3 regions of the Arthrobacter humicola genome follow, and region 1 is predicted to be linked to each of the others. Evidence: riboswitches for the same ligand, from Rfam matches in the RefSeq annotation. Region 1 holds a riboswitch; each other region holds the start of a gene.

Evidence for each region. A riboswitch is a leader RNA that binds a small molecule or an ion and turns the genes downstream of it on or off. The one in region 1 is predicted to bind thiamine pyrophosphate.
Region 2: another riboswitch for thiamine pyrophosphate. It lies ahead of ABD243_RS00235 (ECF transporter S component); the one in region 1 lies ahead of ABD243_RS12670 (bifunctional hydroxymethylpyrimidine kinase/phosphomethylpyrimidine kinase).
Region 3: another riboswitch for thiamine pyrophosphate. It lies ahead of thiO (glycine oxidase ThiO); the one in region 1 lies ahead of ABD243_RS12670 (bifunctional hydroxymethylpyrimidine kinase/phosphomethylpyrimidine kinase).

What each region holds. Positions count from the first base shown of each region.
Region 1 is NZ_BAAAQB010000035.1:43,217-49,045, reverse strand. It holds gene ABD243_RS12675 (Rne/Rng family ribonuclease) at 1-886, shown strand, start outside; TPP riboswitch at 1,032-1,129, shown strand; gene ABD243_RS12670 (bifunctional hydroxymethylpyrimidine kinase/phosphomethylpyrimidine kinase) at 1,151-2,737, shown strand; gene rplU (50S ribosomal protein L21) at 3,094-3,402, shown strand; gene rpmA (50S ribosomal protein L27) at 3,464-3,727, shown strand; gene obgE (GTPase ObgE) at 3,844-5,430, shown strand; gene proB (glutamate 5-kinase) at 5,420-5,829, shown strand, end outside.
Region 2 is NZ_BAAAQB010000001.1:54,986-60,814, reverse strand. It holds gene ABD243_RS00255 (glutamate--cysteine ligase 2) at 1-170, opposite strand, end outside; gene ABD243_RS00250 (UDP-N-acetylglucosamine 1-carboxyvinyltransferase) at 278-1,801, opposite strand; gene ABD243_RS00245 (energy-coupling factor transporter transmembrane component T family protein) at 1,950-2,753, opposite strand; gene ABD243_RS00240 (ABC transporter ATP-binding protein) at 2,750-4,372, opposite strand; gene ABD243_RS00235 (ECF transporter S component) at 4,428-5,075, opposite strand; TPP riboswitch at 5,142-5,285, opposite strand; gene ABD243_RS00230 (heme-degrading domain-containing protein) at 5,471-5,829, shown strand, end outside.
Region 3 is NZ_BAAAQB010000038.1:26,658-32,486, reverse strand. It holds gene ABD243_RS14865 (TetR/AcrR family transcriptional regulator) at 1-322, shown strand, start outside; gene ABD243_RS14860 (DUF3107 domain-containing protein) at 384-608, shown strand; gene ABD243_RS14855 (cytochrome c-type biogenesis protein) at 667-969, shown strand; gene ABD243_RS14850 (thiazole synthase) at 1,651-2,475, opposite strand; gene thiS (sulfur carrier protein ThiS) at 2,481-2,717, opposite strand; gene thiO (glycine oxidase ThiO) at 2,714-4,075, opposite strand; TPP riboswitch at 4,069-4,189, opposite strand; gene thiE (thiamine phosphate synthase) at 4,216-4,923, shown strand; gene ABD243_RS14830 (ferritin-like fold-containing protein) at 4,960-5,631, opposite strand; gene ABD243_RS14825 (RNB domain-containing ribonuclease) at 5,673-5,829, shown strand, end outside.

The DNA.
Region 1 (5,829 bases):
GATGACGCGCAAGCGGATGGGCACCGGGCTGCTGGAAGTCTTCGGCGAACAGTGTGAAGCCTGCGCGGGCCGCGGCATCGTCACCCACGACGAACCAGTCGAGCACCGCCGGGCCAACACGGTCGCTGCCGAGCACTACGTCCCGCGCGCCGAGGCCCAGCCTGCCGCCCGCACCGAACGCAAGAGCCGTCGCCGCGGCCGGGGCCAGGGCCCGGAGTCCGCACCGGCCGCCGTCCACGCCGAGCCCACCGAGGCCGAGCGCCATGCCAAGGCTGAAGCCACCCGTGCCGCGCTGGCGAACATCGCCGCCGCGGCCCACGCCGCGCACCTGCACGACGGGGAAGCGGCTGCAGCCAGCGACGCCGGGGCCCGCCAGGCCGCCGTCGACGCCGTCACGAAGCTCGCCGCCACGGAAGAGGCAGCCGGCCGTCCCGCGGCTGTGCTGACGTTCGGCGGTGAGCAGGTGGCCCTGCCGTTCGTCGAGCACGCCGAGGGCACACCGGAGCCGTCCCTGACCCTGGACCTGCTGACCGAGGCCTTCGCCAACCTGGGCGAAGCTGAGGCCCAGGCCGGCAAGCAGGCGGCCGCCCAGACCCAGCACGAGACTCAGGCCACGGCCGCATCCGAGCCGGCGCGCGTCGAGGCGCCGGCTTCACGGACAGCGGAGACCACGACGACGCGCGGCCGCCGCGGGCGCCGCAACCGGAGCGCCAGCCGCGCCCAGGGTGCAGCCAACGAGACCTCCGTGGAGCACCGCGAGGCAACACGGCCGGCCGCGGCCGGCTCGGTTCACGAGGCCAAGGCTCCCGCCGCGGCCAGGCCGGCCATCCCGGCCGGCAACGAGCCGATCATCCTCGGGGTCGGCGTGCCGGCATCGGAGCTGTAGTCCTCCACGGCTGATCCCTTCCGCCACCGGTCGGGCTGTTGTGTGGATTGCGGGTTCGGGCCGGAGCGGGCGTAACAATACGTCCGCTCCGGCCCGGGCCCGCTTCTCCGTTAACAAGCCAGCGCCGGGACAGCGGCTAGGCTTGACCACTGACACGGGGTGCCGCGCATCGGGCCGGCTGAGATCCAGACCCGTTGAACCTGTCCGGTTAGCACCGGCGAAGGGATGTCTGACTTGTCCGCAACAGTGAATCCGTCTGAATTTCTGCCCGACGCTTTTCTGCCTCCCAATTTTCTGCCCTCCGCGCCGTCTGCGCCGCTGCGCATTCCCCGGGTGCTGGCCATCGCCGGTTCGGACCCGTCCGGCGGCGCAGGGATCCAGGCGGACTTGAAGAGCATCGCGGCGAACGGCGGCTACGGCATGGCCGCCATCACGGCCCTGACGGCGCAAAACACCCAGGGCGTGCGCGCCGTCCACGTTCCTCCGGCAGAGTTCCTCACGGCGCAGCTGGACGCCATCAGCGACGACATCGGCATCGACGCCGTGAAAATCGGCATGCTCGGTGACGCCGCGGTAATCGACGCCGTCCGGACCTGGCTGGAAAAGGTGCGACCCGCCGTCGTGGTCCTGGACCCGGTAATGGTGGCCACCAGCGGCGACCGGCTCCTGAAGGAATCCGCCGAGGCCGCACTGCAAGCCCTCCTGCCGCTGGCGGACCTCATCACGCCGAATCTTGCCGAGCTGGCCATCCTGCTTAAGGAACCCGTCGCGGCAGACTGGGTGGAAGCCCTGGAGCAGGGCAAGCGCCTGGCCGCCCTGAGCGGCACCACCGTCCTGGTCAAGGGCGGACACCTCCCCGGCGGGGATGGTGCCGGGGACGGCTGCCCGGATGCGCTGGTCAACACCGTAGGGCTGCTGGGGCAGGAGACCGTGGTGGTGCCGGGGGAGCGGATCGTCACCCGCAACAGCCACGGCACCGGCTGCTCCCTGTCCTCGGCCATGGCCACGGTGCAGGCGCGGGTGGGGAACTGGGAAGCCGCACTGCGGGAGGTCAAGCCGTGGCTGCTGGGTGCGCTCCGCGAAGCCTCGGCCCTGGACGTCGGCACCGGCAACGGCCCGGTCCATCACTTCCATCACGTGCAGGACCGCACGAGCTCTCAGCACAGCCAGCACAGCCAGGGGCCGGCGGAGACCCCCGCGGAGGGCGAGTTCGCCGCGGCTCTGCGCGATGGCGCCGCGGCCGATCTCGACGCCATCTATGCCCTGGACTTCATCCGCGGACTCGCCGACGGCACCCTGCCCGAGCACGAGTTCGCCTACTACCTGGCCCAGGACGCCATTTACCTCAACGGCTACTCCCGGGTCCTGGCCCGCGCCGCCGCCGTCGCCCCCACCGAGGCCGAACAACTGTTCTGGGCCCGCTCGGCGCAGACCTGCCTTGAGGTCGAGTCCGAGCTCCACCGCTCCTGGCTCAGCACCCGCCCCGCGGCGGCCGGCCTGGGCCCGGTCACGAAGTCCTACGTGGACCACCTGCTGGCCGCCTCCGTCTCGGGCAGCTACGGCGTGCTCGTGGCGGCAGCCCTGCCGTGCTTCTGGCTCTACGCCGAAGTCGGGGCCACCCTGCACCGGGAATTCCTGGCCGGCGGCGCCCCCGCGGCGCACCCTTACGCCGACTGGCTGCGGACGTACGCCGATGAGGACTTTGCCGCCGCGACCCGGCAGGCGATTGCGTACACCGACGCGGCGGCCCGGCAGGCCTCCGCCGGCGAGCGGGAGGCCATGGCCTTGGCCTTCCGGCAGTCCTCACGCTACGAAGTGCACTTCTTCGACGCGCCGAGACTGCACGCCTGACCCAACCCGCCCCGCACACCCGCTAGGATGGTGGGGCACGGTTCCGGAAGTCGTTGCGGCAACACTGCGTAAAAACGTAGTGGCGCCTATCACGGACTACCCGCCGGAACCAGCCTCATTTGCGGCCGAAGGCAAAATTAGCGTATTCTAGATCTTCGGTGCTTACGCCAACACTTGGGTTATGACCCTGAGAACTATCCACTTGGAATTCCTCGTGGATTTGTTCCGGGGGTAGCTCATGGGTTCCCCCGGGGAATCCACCGGCGTTGAGGCACAGCGTGAGCCGGTCCAAACAATTTGGCCCCAGGTTCCGCACGCAAATCTAGTAATAAACGTCGAGAGAAGTGAGTTCCCCAGTGGTGTACGCGATTGTCCGCGCAGGCGGCCGCCAAGAGAAGGTTTCCGTTGGAGACTTCGTTACCCTGAACCGCGTCCCCGGTGGAGCCGGCAGCACCTTTGAGTTGCCCGCACTGCTCCTGGTGGACGGTGACAAGGTCACGTCTGCTGCTGCGGACCTGGCCAAGGTAACGGTTACGGCTGAGATCCTCGAAGACCTTCGTGGTCCGAAGATCGTCATCCAGAAGTTCAAGAACAAGACCGGTTACAAGAAGCGCCAGGGCCACCGTCAGGAATTGACCAAGGTCAAGATCACCGGTATCAAGTAACTCTTCGTTACTGTTCAGGTTCCAGCAGATTCCCCAGAATTTTTGAAGGCAGGCATTTCAAATGGCACATAAAAAAGGCGCGAGTTCCACTCGCAACGGTCGTGACTCCAACGCCCAGTACCTCGGCGTGAAGCGCTTCGGTGGCCAGGTAGTTTCCGCAGGCGAAATCATCGTTCGCCAGCGTGGAACCCACTTCCACCCGGGCGCCGGCGTCGGCCGCGGCGGGGACGACACCCTGTTCGCCCTGACCCCCGGTGCTGTCGAGTTCGGCACCCGCCGTGGTCGTCGCGTTGTGAACATCGTGGCTGCTGCAGCTGCAGAGTAACAACAAGTTCTAAATCGGTGGGGCGGGCCATTAGGTCCGCTCCACCGGTGTTTTAACCGCATTACAATCAACTTGGGCCTTTTTGAGGTCCGGGGAACAGCACTGAGGAGATCCACGTGGCTAGCTTTGTAGACCGGGTAGTACTGCACGTATCCGGCGGTACCGGCGGCCACGGCTGTGTCTCCGTTCACCGTGAGAAGTTCAAGCCCCTCGGCGGTCCCGACGGCGGCAACGGCGGCAATGGCGGAGACGTCATCCTGCGCGTCGACCCGCAGACCACCACGCTCCTGGACTACCACCATGCCCCCCACCGGCACGCCACCAACGGCGGTCCCGGCATGGGCGACTGGCGCGGCGGCAAGAACGGCGAGACCCTCATTCTTCCGGTTCCCGAGGGAACCGTCGTGAAGTCCAAGACCGGCGAAGTCCTCGCCGACCTCGTGGGCGAAGGCGCCGAGTACATCGCGGCGGCCGGCGGCATCGGAGGACTCGGCAACGCCGCGCTGTCCTCGCAGAAGCGCCGCGCCCCGGGCTTTGCGCTGCTCGGCATCGAAGGCGAATCCAGCGACATCGTCCTGGAACTGAAGTCCATCGCCGACATCGCCCTGGTTGGCTTTCCGTCCGCCGGCAAGTCCAGCCTCATCGCCGCGATGTCCGCCGCGCGGCCCAAGATCGCTGACTACCCCTTCACCACCCTGATCCCCAACCTGGGCGTCGTCCAGGCCGGCGAGGTGCGCTTCACGATCGCCGACGTCCCCGGCCTGATCGAGGGCGCCAGCGAAGGCAAGGGCCTGGGCCACAACTTCCTTCGCCACGTGGAGCGCTGCGCCGCCTTGGTGCACGTGCTGGACTGCGGAACCCTCGAGGCCGACCGCGACCCGCTATCCGACCTCGCCATCATCGAAGCCGAGCTCGAGAAGTACGCCGTGGACATGAGCTACGCCGGCACCGACGGCGAAGTGGTCCCGCTGAACCACCGCCCCCGCCTGGTGGCGCTGAACAAGGTCGACCTGCCTGACGGCAAGGACATGGCCGAGTTCGTCCGCCCGGAACTGGAATCCCGCGGTTACAAGGTCTTCGAGATCTCGGCAACGAGCCACGAGGGCCTCCGCCAGCTGGGCTTCGCCATGGCCGAAATCGTCAAGGCCGCCCGCGACGCCGTCGCCGCGACCCCGCCGAAGGTGCAGGCCCCCGTGCTGCGCCCCCGCGCCGTCAACGAATCCGGGTTCACGATCCGCCGCGAAGAAAAGAACCTCGAGCCGCTCTTCCGCGTCCTCGGCGACAAGCCCGTGCGCTGGGTCAAGCAGACCGACTTCACGAACGAGGAAGCGATCGGCTACCTCGCCGACCGCCTCGCCAAGCTCGGCGTCGAAAACGAACTCTTCAAGCAGGGCGCCACGCCGGGCGACACCGTGGTGATCGGCGAGGACGACGGCGTCGTCTTCGACTGGGAGCCGACCATGATGGCCGGCGCCGAACTGCTCGCCTCGCCGCGCGGCACCGACGTGCGCTTCGCAGACATCGGCGACCGCCCGACGCGCGGCCAGAAGCGCGACGAGCAGCAGGAGCGCCGCGACGCCAAGGCTGCCGCCCGCGCCGAGCTCGAAGCCGAGCGTAAGGCCGGTATCTGGACCGAATCCGTCAGCGGCCGCCGGGCGCGGCCGCTCAAGGAGAGTGGGCTGGGCGAAGCCGATGACGAGTAAGACCGTCGTCGGGCACCTCACGCCTCACAACCTCAAAGCGCAGACCCTCAAGGCCCCCGACCGTACCGCGCTGTCCGGGGCCCGCCGGATCGTCGTCAAAGTGGGCTCGTCCTCGCTGACGTCCATCAAGGGCGGGATCTCGGAGGAGGCCCTTACCGGCCTCGCCGACGCCCTGGCGCACAAGCGCAACGCGGGCGCGGAGATCATCCTGGTCTCCTCCGGTGCGATCGCGGCCGGGCTCGCGCCGCTGGGACTTGAGAAGCGCCCGCGCGACCTCGCCACCCAGCAGGCCGCCGCCAGCGTGGGCCAGGGCCTGCTGATGGCCCGCTACACGCACGCGTTCGGGGCGCACGGGGTCACCGTCAGCCAGGTGCTTCTGACCGCTGATGACTTCATGCG
Region 2 (5,829 bases), on a different contig from region 1:
TAGCTGAAGTCGGCGCCGCCCTCGTGGACCGGTTGCTGCCCCGGGAGAACCTGGGCGGCGTCCTGCTTCGGCGGGAGCAGGCTGGCCAGCATGAGGTCGGCGAGGGCAAGCAGCCGGCCCGATTCCGGGTCGACTATCAGCAGTTCTTCCTCCACGCCGAAGGTGCGCATAAATCTATTGTGCGTCAGGAACCGCCGACACGCCCTACGTCAACGCCGGGTCACTTCGCGCCCATCCCCCTGCGGACGGGCGCGATCAGACCTCGCGTTGCTTGGGATCAGTCTTGGAAATACTCGATCTTCGCGCCAATGGTGTTGAGCCGTTCGGCCAGATCTTCGTAGCCGCGCTCAATGACGTAGATGTTCCGCAGTTCCGAGACGCCGCGAGCCGCGAGCATGGCCAGCAGCAGGCAGGCCGCGGGGCGCAGGGCCGGCGGGCAGCCCACCTCGGCGGCACGCCACTTGGTGGGCCCGTTGACGTAGATCCGGTGCGGGTCGAGCAGCTGCACCTGGGCGCCCAGCTTGTTCAGCTCGGTCAGGTAGATGGCCCGGTTCTCGTAGACCCAGTCGTGGATCATCGTCTGGCCGTGGGCGTTGGCCGCGATCACGGCGAAGAAGGGCAGGTTGTCGATGTTCAGGCCCGGGAAGGGCATGGGGTGGATCTTGTCTTCCGGCGCCCGCAGTTCCGAAGGCTTGGTGGTGACGTCCACCAGGCGGGTGCGGCCGTTGCGGGCAAAGTACTCCCCGGACACTTCGAGCCGCTGGCCCATCTGTTCCAGGGTCGCCAGCTCGATTTCCATGAACTCGATCGGGACGCGGCGGATGGTGACTTCCGAGTTCGTCACGATGCCGGCGGTGATGAGGCTCATCGCCTCGATCGGGTCCTCGGAGGGGAAGTATTCGATGTCGACGTCGATCGACGGGCGGCCGGTGATCTTCAACGTGGTGGTGCCGACGCCGTCGATCTCCACCCCGAGCATCTGCAGGTAGAAGCAGAGGTCCTGCACCATGTAGTTGGGGCTGGCGTTGCGGATGATGGTGGTGCCGCGGCGGTGCGCGGCGGCCATGATGGCGTTCTCGGTGACGGTGTCACCGCGTTCGCTGAGCACGAAGGAGCGGTCGTGGCTGTCCGACGGCGGTGCCTGGACCGCGTAGAACCCGGACTTCGCGTCCACGCTGAGCCCGAACTGGCTTAGCGCCTGCATGTGCGGCTGCACGGTGCGGGTGCCGAGGTCACAGCCGCCGGCGTAGGGCAGCCGGTAGGTGTCGGCCTCGTCCAGCAGCGGGCCCAGGAGCATGATGACGCTGCGGGTCCGGCGGGCCGCCTCCACATCCATGGATGCGAGGTCCAGGACAGCGGGGCGGCGGATCTGGAGGTCGTTCGCGTTGAGCCAGGTGCATTCGACGCCGATGCTGGTCAGCACCTCGACGATCCGGTTGACTTCCTCGATCCGGGCCAGCCGGCGCAGGGTGGTGGTGCCGCGGTTGATGAGGCTGGCGCACAAAAGGGCGACGCCGGCGTTCTTGCTGCTGTTGACGTCCACCGCGCCGGAAAGCGTGCGACCGCCCTCGACCCGGAGGTGGGTCATCTGGGGCCGGCCCACTTTGACGATGCTGTGCCCGACGATAGTCTCCAGCCGCTGGATCATCTTCAGGCTCAGGTTCTGCTTGCCCTGCTCCATCCGGGCGATGGCGCTCTGGCTGGTGCCGAGCTCGGCCGCGAGTTGTCCCTGCGTCCAGCCCTTGTCCCCGCGGGCCTCGCGGAGCAGGAGGCCGACATGTTCAGCAGTCTGTTGAGTCATGTCCCGAAAATATCACGCATGATCTACCGCACCCGGTATTTGCCGCCGGAATGGCGCCAATCTCACACGCCTACCCGCATCATGCGATAACCGGCGCGGCGGCGCTGTGACAAGCGGCAGCGCGCAGGCGCGCCGGACGCTGCCGCGGCTACTGGCGGGTGAGGAAGACGAGGTTCCAGGTGCCCGCGCCGAGGGCTGCCGCGACGGCGGCTGCCGCAATGCCCAGCCCGCCCAAAAGCACCCAGGCGTCGAGTCCGCTGAACGTGGACGGCCTGGCCCAGGTCCGCGCCGCGCCGCCGAACCCGCGGGCCTCCATGGTCACCGCGAGCCGGGACGCGCTCCGGATCGCCTGGACCAGCAAGCCGAAGCTTTGGCCCATGGTGGCGCGGAAGCGCTGGTAGGGGTTGCCGCTTGAGCCCACGCCGCGGGCGCGCCGGGCCATCCCGATGGTCTGCCATTGCTCGGCCATGATTCCCACGAGCCGCATGGCGGCCAAGGTGCCCAGGACAAACCGGTGCGGCAGTTTCGCGTTCTGGGCCAGGGCGTCGGCCAGGTCCGTGGGGTCGGTGCAGCTCATCAGCAGCACCGCAGGCAGGGCGATCGCGAGCCCGCGGAGCATGAAACCGATCCCGAGCTGCAGGGAGCCGGCGCTGATGGACCAGATCCCGGCGTCGAACAGGACGGCTCCGGCGTCGGGCGCCAGGATGGCGGTGCTCCAGCCGCCGAGCGCCGCCGCGAGGATCAGCGGCCAGCCGCGCTGCCACAGCAGGGCAACGGTCAGCCCGGCCAGCGGCAGAAGCATCAGTTCGAAGGCCAGCGCCACCGAGGCAGAGACCCAGTCGATGGACAGAGCCAGCACCAGGGTGACCATGGTGACCGCCGTGAACTTCGCGAGCGGGTTGGCGCGGGTCAGCAGCGCATGGTTGCCGCGGACGCTCAGTTCGTCCCTCATGATGCGGCCGCCTCCGGCAGGTCCCGGTCCGGGCCGGCGGCGTTGACGGCCCCCGACCCGGCGGCGTCCCGGCCGTGGAGGCGCAGTTCGGTGCCGCCAAGGACGGCGCTGAATTCGGCGTCGTGCGTCACGGAGACGACGGCGGTGCCGGCATCGAGAAGTTCAGAGAGGAACGAGGCAAGCTCGGCCCAGGTGTTGGCGTCCTGGCCGAACGTGGGCTCGTCCAGGACCAGTACCTGCGGGTGCGCCGCCAGCACGGTGGCCACCGAGAGGCGCCGTTTCTCGCCGCCCGAGAGCGTGTAGGGGTTGGCGTCCACGAGCTCCGTCAGCCGCAGCCGCTCCAGGAGCTCGTCCACACGGTCCTCGCCGTAGCCGAGGTGGCGGGGCCCGAACATGAGTTCATCGTGGACCCTGCCGGTGACAAACTGGTGCTCGGGTTCCTGGAACACGGTCCCGATCCTGGCGATCAGCTGCTGGGCTTTCCACCGGTACGGGTCGGTCCCGGCGCCATCGCCTACGCGACCATTGGCGCAACCACTGAGTTCCGTCGTGGCGGAGACCGTCCCCGCCACGGGGCGCAGGAGGCCGGCGAGCGTCAGTGCCAGGGTCGACTTGCCCGAACCGTTCTGCCCGGTGATGGTCAAGGCCTCTCCGGCGCGGACCCGGGCCATGACCCCGGATTGCACGGGGCGCGGCGCAATCGTGCGGAAACCCTGGCGCAGTCCAGCCCGCCGCGGCCGCTCGCGGGAGACCGCGAGGGCGTCCGATGAGAGCAGGAGCTGCCCGGAGGCCGGGGCGGTCCGGGTACGTGTTGCGGGCACGTAGCCGGGCACCCAGACGCCCGCACCGATGAGCATGTCCCGCGCCTCGGCCAGGACCTGGTCCGGCGGCCCGTCAATCAGGACCGCGGAGTCCGTGGCGGACCCGGGCTGCAGCACCACGATCCGGTCCACGAGGTCCTTCCAGACAGCCACACGGTGCTCCACCACCACCAGGGTGGCGCCGGTCTTGTCCAGGCAGCGGCCAACGGCATCGCGGACTTCCAGGACGCCGGCGGGATCCAGGTTGGCGGTGGGCTCGTCGAGCAGCAGCAACCCCGGCCGCATCGCGAGGATCCCGGCGAGCGCCAGGCGCTGCTTTTGGCCGCCGGACAGCGCCGACGTCGGGTGGTCCAGCGGCAGCCAGCCCAGCCCGACGTCGTCGAGCGCCTCGCGGACCCGCGGCCAGATCTCCCCGGCCGGGACAGAGAGGTTTTCGGCGCCGAAGGCGACGTCGTCGCCGAGGCGCGATAGCACCACCTGGGTTTCCGGGTCCTGCTGCACGAGCCCGGCGCGGCCGCGCTGCGCCCGGGGCACAGCGCCATCGATCAGCAGGCTGCCGGACTCGTCGGATTCTTCGGCGTCGCCGGCTTCCCCCGCCGTGCTGTCCCCGAGCACACCCGCTAGGGCGTGGAGCAGCGTCGATTTGCCGGCGCCGGACGGGCCCAGCAGGAGCACGCGCTCCCCCGGCCGGATGTCCAGGTCAAGTCCGCTGACCGCAGGCCGGAGCCTTCCGGCGTGCCGCCAGCCCCAGCCGCGGGCTGTGACGGCGGCCGGGCGTACGCCTGGTGAAGATGTCATGAGTCGCCTGTGCAATTCCAAGAGGGCCGTTCCGGAGTGGGTGCAGGAACGTGGTTCAGGAGAAGACAGGCTCCGTGGCGGCCTTGCGGGAGGCAAAGGAGCCCAGCACGCCGGTCTTGGCCAGGCCGCGGGTGGCGAGCCAGGACAGTCCGCCGGCAATCACGGCGCCGGAGATGGTGGTGAAGACGATGTAGGCGAGCTTGTCGCCGGCTTCGTAGGCAATGTTCCAGCCCCACGGCAGGAAGGAGTCGTTCAGGCCGCAGAAGAGGCCCGCGCCGGCTCCGGCCAGGAGGGACACCGGGAGGTTGAACTTCTTGTAGAGGAAGGCCGCGAACACCAGTTCCGCGCCGAGGCCCTGCAGCACTCCGGAGATCAGGACCGTGGTGCCGTACTGCGAGCCCATGATCAGCTCGCCCGTGGCCGCCACCGTCTCGCAGAAGAGGGCTGCCCCAGGCTTGCGGATGATGAGCATGCCGAGCACTGCCGGGATCATCCATCCGCCGGCGTAGAGTCCGCTGAGCGGCGGGTAGATCGCGTTGACCGGGGTGGAAATCAGGTTCGCGCCCTGATCCCAGGCCCAGAAGATGACGCCCCCGGCGACGGCGATCAAGGCGGCAACCACAATGTCCACCACACGCCAGTTGTAGGTGCGCCGGGCCGATGAACGGCTGCTGGAACCATGCTGTGCTGAAATATCTGTCATGTCGTCCTCCTGAGGAACAGGAGGGGAGGGTGCTCCGGCCGGCCTCGGCTTCCGCCGCCCTCCGCGCACCCTGAGAACTCGACTCCCTTGCGCCGGTACTAACCGGATCAGGTTCGAGGGTCTGCGGCTGTCCGCACTCTCAGCGCCCACCACTGGTTTCCCCGGACTATTCCGGCGATGCCCGACGGCGGCGCTCCCCTGTCGTAATTATTTCGCCCTTGTGGGCTGGCTCAGTTTACACCCGAACGGCCCGGGTTATCAGTGGAGTGCTGTCACAATCCGCGGCCTGCCCCAGGCGCTCCCCGCGGCCGGGAAGAGCCGCTTGGTAGAGTCGACGTGTCGGCCCCCGGACCCGCGAGCGGGCGGCCTTGTCGCCCACGGAAAGCTGGACCATTTTGACGCACACACCGGCCACGCCAGATCCCTCCTCCGAGTACGACCCGGACTCGAGCGAGCCGCAACCGCACGGTTCCCTGGCGGCGCTCATTGGCGGCGTGCTGGCCGAAATGGATGCGCTCCAGTTCGCATCGTTCAGCAAGGACGATGCCCTGGACCTCGGGCTGCTCCTGGTCGAACTGGGCAGGCAACGCTCGCTGCCCATCGCCGTCGACATCACCAAGGGCGAGCAGGTGCTCTTCCACGCGGCGCTGGACGGCGCCACTCCGGACAACGAACGCTGGATCAACGCCAAGAAGCGCACGGCCCAGCGCTACGAGGTCCCGTCCCTGCTGGTGGGCCTCCGGGCCCGCGCTGC
Region 3 (5,829 bases), on a different contig from region 1:
CGCCTACTTCCGATTCATCGCCAACGACGACCAGGCACACCGGCTCGTCTTCGAATCGGACCTGATCAACGATCCCGACGTCAGCGCACGTTTGGAAACGTTCAACAAGACTTTTGCCGACGCCGTCGCCCGCGTGATCGCGGAGGACACCAAGCTGCCGGAGCTCGAGGCCCAGCTCCTGGGCCGCGGACTCGCCGGAATGGCCCATGTGAGTGCCCGGTACTGGCTGGAAACCGACGGAAACCTGGACCTCGATGTGGCCAGCGACCTCATCTACCGTTTAGCTTGGCGCGGAATCTCCCGCTTCCCCAAAGAGACCTAGACTACAACTAGAGATTGACCTTAGACATTTATTCGACTTTGACTGGCTGGGAGGCCCCGCTGTGGAAGTAAAGATTGGTATTCAGAACATTGGCCGCGAAATTGTGCTCGAATCGGCCCAAGACGCCGACGCCGTCGCCAAGGTGGTGGGCGACGCGATCGCCAAGGGCAGCGAGCTGCGGCTGACGGACGACAAGGGCCGCCTCGTCATCGTCCCCGCCAATGTGCTGGGTTACGTGGAAATCGGCGCAGAAGAGGCCCGCCGCGTCGGTTTCGGCGCCCTCTAGCCCCCGTTCTTCACTGCGGTTTCCTTCACTGTCGTTTTCTTAGCCCGAGGGGTCCTGAATGCTTTCCCTGATTGTGGTCGCCATGGTCACCGTTGCTGTGGGCTTTGTGGTGTGGGCCAACGACAAGCGGCACACGAAGTACGGCATCAGTGTGCCGGCCGGAGTGGCCGCCTTCGTCGGCATGCTGAGCTGGATCATCTTCATGGCGGCCGGGTTCGGCTACCAGCCGGGCCTGACCTGGATTCCGTGGATCCTGCCGCTGATCCTGGGTGCCGCAGCCTCCATCGCGGCCGTGGTGTACCTCGGCAGGACCCGGGCCCGGCACGACACCGAGCGTCTCACCGCCATCCTGAAGCTTTAGCGGGTCCTGGCCGGGAGCCAGCAGGACGGGGCCCATTTTCTCGTCAGGGCGGGCCCTCGTCCGCCCTCGTTGGACAGGCTCAGCCGGTTTACCTGCACCTCCGTGACCACGCGCCCAGCAGGGTGCGTGGTCACGTTTCGTTGAGCACCGGCGGCTCCGGCAGGCCGCCCGCCTTGATGAAGTCCACTCTTGTCGTACGCGGAGTTACATTGCCCGGCATCGTGCCGCCGTTGCCTGCCGGGGCGGCAGCCGGATGCGGCGTCGCGTCGCGGCCGCACCGGTTCGGTCTTTTTTGTCGGACCCCTCTGGGATCGTTGAGACATGAAAGCCGTTGGAGCGTTCATCCCGGAGTTGGCCCCGTGGGCCGGCCCGGTCATGCCCTCGGGGCGTTCCCGCCCGGCCGGCGAGGCCGGGGAGTCTGAAGCATCACACATCGGTGGCGCAGACCATGCCGGGAACGGTACTTTGGGCCGCGCCGCGAACGCTGCCGTGTACGGCGCTGCAGGCCATGGTGCCGGCGGCGCGGTGGAATCGGCGCTGGCGTTGCTGCGGTCCATGGGCCCGGCGGCGGCCGACGCGGCCCGGTTCCGCCTGGTGATGAGGATCTGTGATGAAGCGGTCCTGCTGGCGGAACCAGGTCAGACCTGCCAGCCTCACCGGCCTTTCAGAGGAACGCAGACGTTACAGGAACTCGGCCCGGCCTTCCATCGCGGAGGACGCCAGTGCGTGCTCGCGCCGCGGGATCCTGCCGGCCGCTTTCGCCAGTCTTCCGGCGATGACGGCGTGTTTGAAGGCCTCCCCCATGAGCGCGGGATTCTGGGCACGGGTCACGGCCGTGGCCAGCAGCACGGCGTCGCAGCCAAGTTCCATCGCCAAGGCCGCGTCCGAGGCCGTGCCGATTCCGGCATCGAGCACCACGGGCACGGACGCCCGCGAGACGATCAGCTCGATGTTGTGCGGGTTCAGGATGCCCAGGCCGGTGCCGATCGGGGCACCCAGCGGCATCACCGCCGTCGCCCCGAGGTTTTCGAGCCGCAGGGCCAGCACGGGGTCATCGTTGGTGTACGCGAAGACCTTGAAGCCGCGGGCCACCAGCTGCTCAGTTGCGTCCACGAGCTCGACCGCGTCCGGCAGCAGGGTGTGCTCGTCGGCAATGACTTCGAGCTTGACCCAGTCCGTCTCCAGGGCCTCGCGGGCCAGTTCGGCGGTGAGTACGGCGTCCTTGGCGGTGAAGCAACCGGCTGTGTTCGGCAGCACTCGGATGTTGTGGTCCACGAGCAGCTGGAACAGCGATCCCGTTTCCGCCGGTGAATAGCGGCGCATCGCCACGGTGGTCAGTTCCGTCCCGGAAGCCAAAAGCGCCGCGCCCAGCCCGTCCAGGCTCGGCGCACCGCCGGTGCCCATGATAAGCCGGGATCCGAGCGTCACGCCGTCCACCACGAACGGATCGGCGAGGGCCCCGGCAGCCGGCCGGGCCGGCGATCCTGCAAGAGTCGTTTCGTTCATGCTGGTCATCCTCCCTGGACTGCCGTAACAAGTTCGACGTCGTCGCCGTCGGCGAGCGCGGTGGCGTGCCACTGGCTGCGGGGCACCACTTCGGCGTTGCGGGCCACCGCGACACCGAGCTTCTGCCCGTCGGCAGCCCGGCCGTCGGGGCCGATGCTCCGGCCCGTGAGCTGGCTGACGAGTGTGCTGACGGAGGCGCCGTCGGCGACGCTCTGCTCCGTTCCGTTCAGTCTGATGTTCATGCTGCTTCCTTGTTGGGGCTGTCCCCGGACGCATCCGGGGTGCGGGAGAAACGGTCGGGGCGGAACCCGGCCCAGCGCGGGTCCGGCATACCGTCCATGAGTTGACGACAGACGACGGCGGCTGCCGGGGTCAGCAGGACACCGTGCCGGAAGAATCCCGTGGCGATGATGAGGCCCGGGACGTCCCCGCCTTCCGGGCGCGAGACGCGCCCCAGCATCGGGGCGTTGTCCGGTGTGCCGGGGCGGCCGCGCGCCGTGGCTTCGAGTAGTTCCAGCTCGGCTACAGCGGGCACCAGCTGCTGAGCGTCTCGGAGCAGCTGGTAGACGCCGCCGGCGGAAACAGCGTGCGGATCCGACGGGCCGTCTTCGCGCTGGGTGGCGCCGATCACCACAGTGCCGTCCTGCCGCGGGACGATATACACCGGCACCCCGCGCACCATGCCACGCACGGTGGCCGTAAGCAGTGGTTGCAGGTGCGCGGGCACGCGAAGCCGAAGGATGTCGCCGTAGACCGGCCGCAGCGGGAGTTTCAGTCCAGCGGGCAGCCCGTCAAGGTCGGGGGCGCCGAGCCCGTTGGCGACCACGGTTTCCGCGGCCCGCACGGAACCGCCGCCCGCGAGCCGGACACCGGCGACGCGTCCGTCCTCCCACAGCAGCCCCGCCGCGCGCCGACGGACGAATCTGCAGCGGCCCTCCGCGTCGAGCAGCCTGGTAAGCCGGGCAATCAGCATGCGGGGGTCCACCTGGTGGTCGGCCGGGATATCGAATGCGCACGAGATACCGGGGCTGAGCAAAGGTTCCCGGCTGCGGGCCTCGCGCACGGTCAGGGGCTCCACGGTGAGGCCGGAGTCCTGCTGGACTTCCCTCAGGTCCGCGAGCGCGCGCCGGTCCGCCGCGTCGGCACCGACGGCGAGGGTCGGCGTCGTCAGGTAGCCGGTACTGGACCCTGCCCGGGATCCCGGGCCGCTGGCGGCACTGGCATCGGCGTCGATCCCGGCACCGGCATCGATCCCGGCCACGAAGGCGGGCCACAGCCGGGAGGACTCGAGCATCAGTTCCAGGAGCTGTTCTTCCTGATAGTGCAGTTCGCTGACGGGGGCCAGCATTCCGGCGGCGGCCCAGCTGGCCCCGCTGCCGGGCGCGTCATCGATCAACACCACGGACCGGCCCGCACGGCTGGCCTCGAACGCGATGCCGTGGCCGATCACCCCGCCGCCGATCACCGCAACGTCAACAGCGACGTCCTGTGCGGATGTGTCCTGTGCGGTGAGGTCCTCTGCGGAACCGGGGCCCGTGTCACAAACCCGGTAGGCGGCGTCATCTGCGGCTTCGGCTTCACGGCTGGTTCTTGTGCCCATAAAAAATTCCTTCCCTACGCCGGTACTAGCCGGATCAGGTCAAGCGGTCGGCTCTGACGCCCTCTCAGCCGTGCAGCGATGACGTGGCCGCTGCGGGCTCCCGCGGTATGCGCCCAGTTTAGAGGAACTAGGCTGGTGTCATGAGCCAGGACTCCCTCCACACCACCGCCCGCCTCTACTTGTGCACCGACGCCCGGCAGGACCGCGGCGACTTCGAGGACTTTGTGGACGCCGCATTCGCCGGCGGGGTGGACATCATCCAGCTGCGCGACAAGTCGCTTGAGGCGGCCGAGGAACTGGAGCTCCTGGAGGTCCTGCACACCGCAGCGCAGCGGCACGGACGGCTCTGGGCCGTCAATGACCGGGCGGACATCGCCTCTTTGTCCGGGGCTCCGGTGTTCCACATCGGGCAGAAGGATATTTCGCTCGACGCCGCCCGCGGCCTCCTCGGCAAGAAAACCATAGTCGGATTGTCCACCCACAGCCCGGAGCAGGTGGACGCTGCCATTGCGTCCTCCCCCGGCCGCAAGGGACTCGACTACTTCTGTGTGGGACCCGTGTGGGCCACTCCCACCAAGCCTGGACGCGCCGCCGTCGGCCTCGACCTGGTGCGTTACGCCGCCGAGGCGACCGGCCGGGCGGATGGGGAGGGAACCGGCACGGTCGACGGCCGGGTCGAAAGCTTGTTGCCGTGGTTCGCGATCGGCGGCATCGACCTCGGCAATGTTGAGCAGGTAGTCGACGCCGGTGCCCGCCGGATCGTCGTGGTCCGGGCAATCACCGACGCCGATGATCCGGCCCACGCAGCCGGCGCACTGCTGGCGGCGCTGGATGCCGCCGATTCCTGAACAGGTTCCGTTCGGGTTTCCGCCCCGGCGGCGGAGCTACCCCGCCAGTCCCAGCGCGGCCATCCGGCGCGAGTGGTTTGTGGCGAGTTCGGCCGTCAGCGCCCTGACCAGTTCCCTGGCGCCGGCGTCGTCCAGGCCTGAGAGCCCGCCGAGGAAGGCGTGTTCGAGACTGACCCGCTGGGCCTGGGTCAGTGCCTCGCCCAGCAGGCGCCTGGCCCACAGCGCCAGGCGCGACGCCAGCCGGGGGTCATCGGCCAGGGCCGCCTTGAGCCGCTCCTGCAGCACGGCCGTGGCCTCCTCGGCGGACTGGATCTGCTCGATCAGTTCCCCCGTCGCGGCGTCGACGTGCCTGGCGACGGCACGGTAGAAGTCCGCGGAGACGGTGTCGATCACGTAGGCCTTCATGAGGGATTCGTACCAGTCCGCCGGGCGTGTGCGCTCATGGAAGTGGTCCACGGACGGCTGGAACGGCAGCATGGCGGCCTCCGTGTCCAGGCCCATGGCCTCGAGCCTGGCCCGGACGAGTTCGTAGTGCTGGAACTCGACCACCGCGATCCTGCCCAGCACCGCACGGTCATGCAGCGTGGGTGAATAGCGGGCGTCCGAGGACAGCCGTTCGAAGGCCGAAAGCTCCCCGTACGCCATCACTCCCAGCAGATCCGTGAGGAAGCTGTTGTAGCGGGCAGGATCGTCCGGGATTGGGCTCATAATCCAAGACTAATAGCGGAAATCGGGCTAACCTGATTTTCGTGTCCCATCATCGCCTGACCCCGAGTATCCACGAGCAGCAGAACCAGCTTGCCGGGGCTCTCAAGGCGTTGCGCACCACGCTGGAACTGCCCGGTCCGTTCCCCGAGGACGTGCTGCGCGACGCGCAGGCGGCGGTGGCCGAGCACAAGCTGCCGG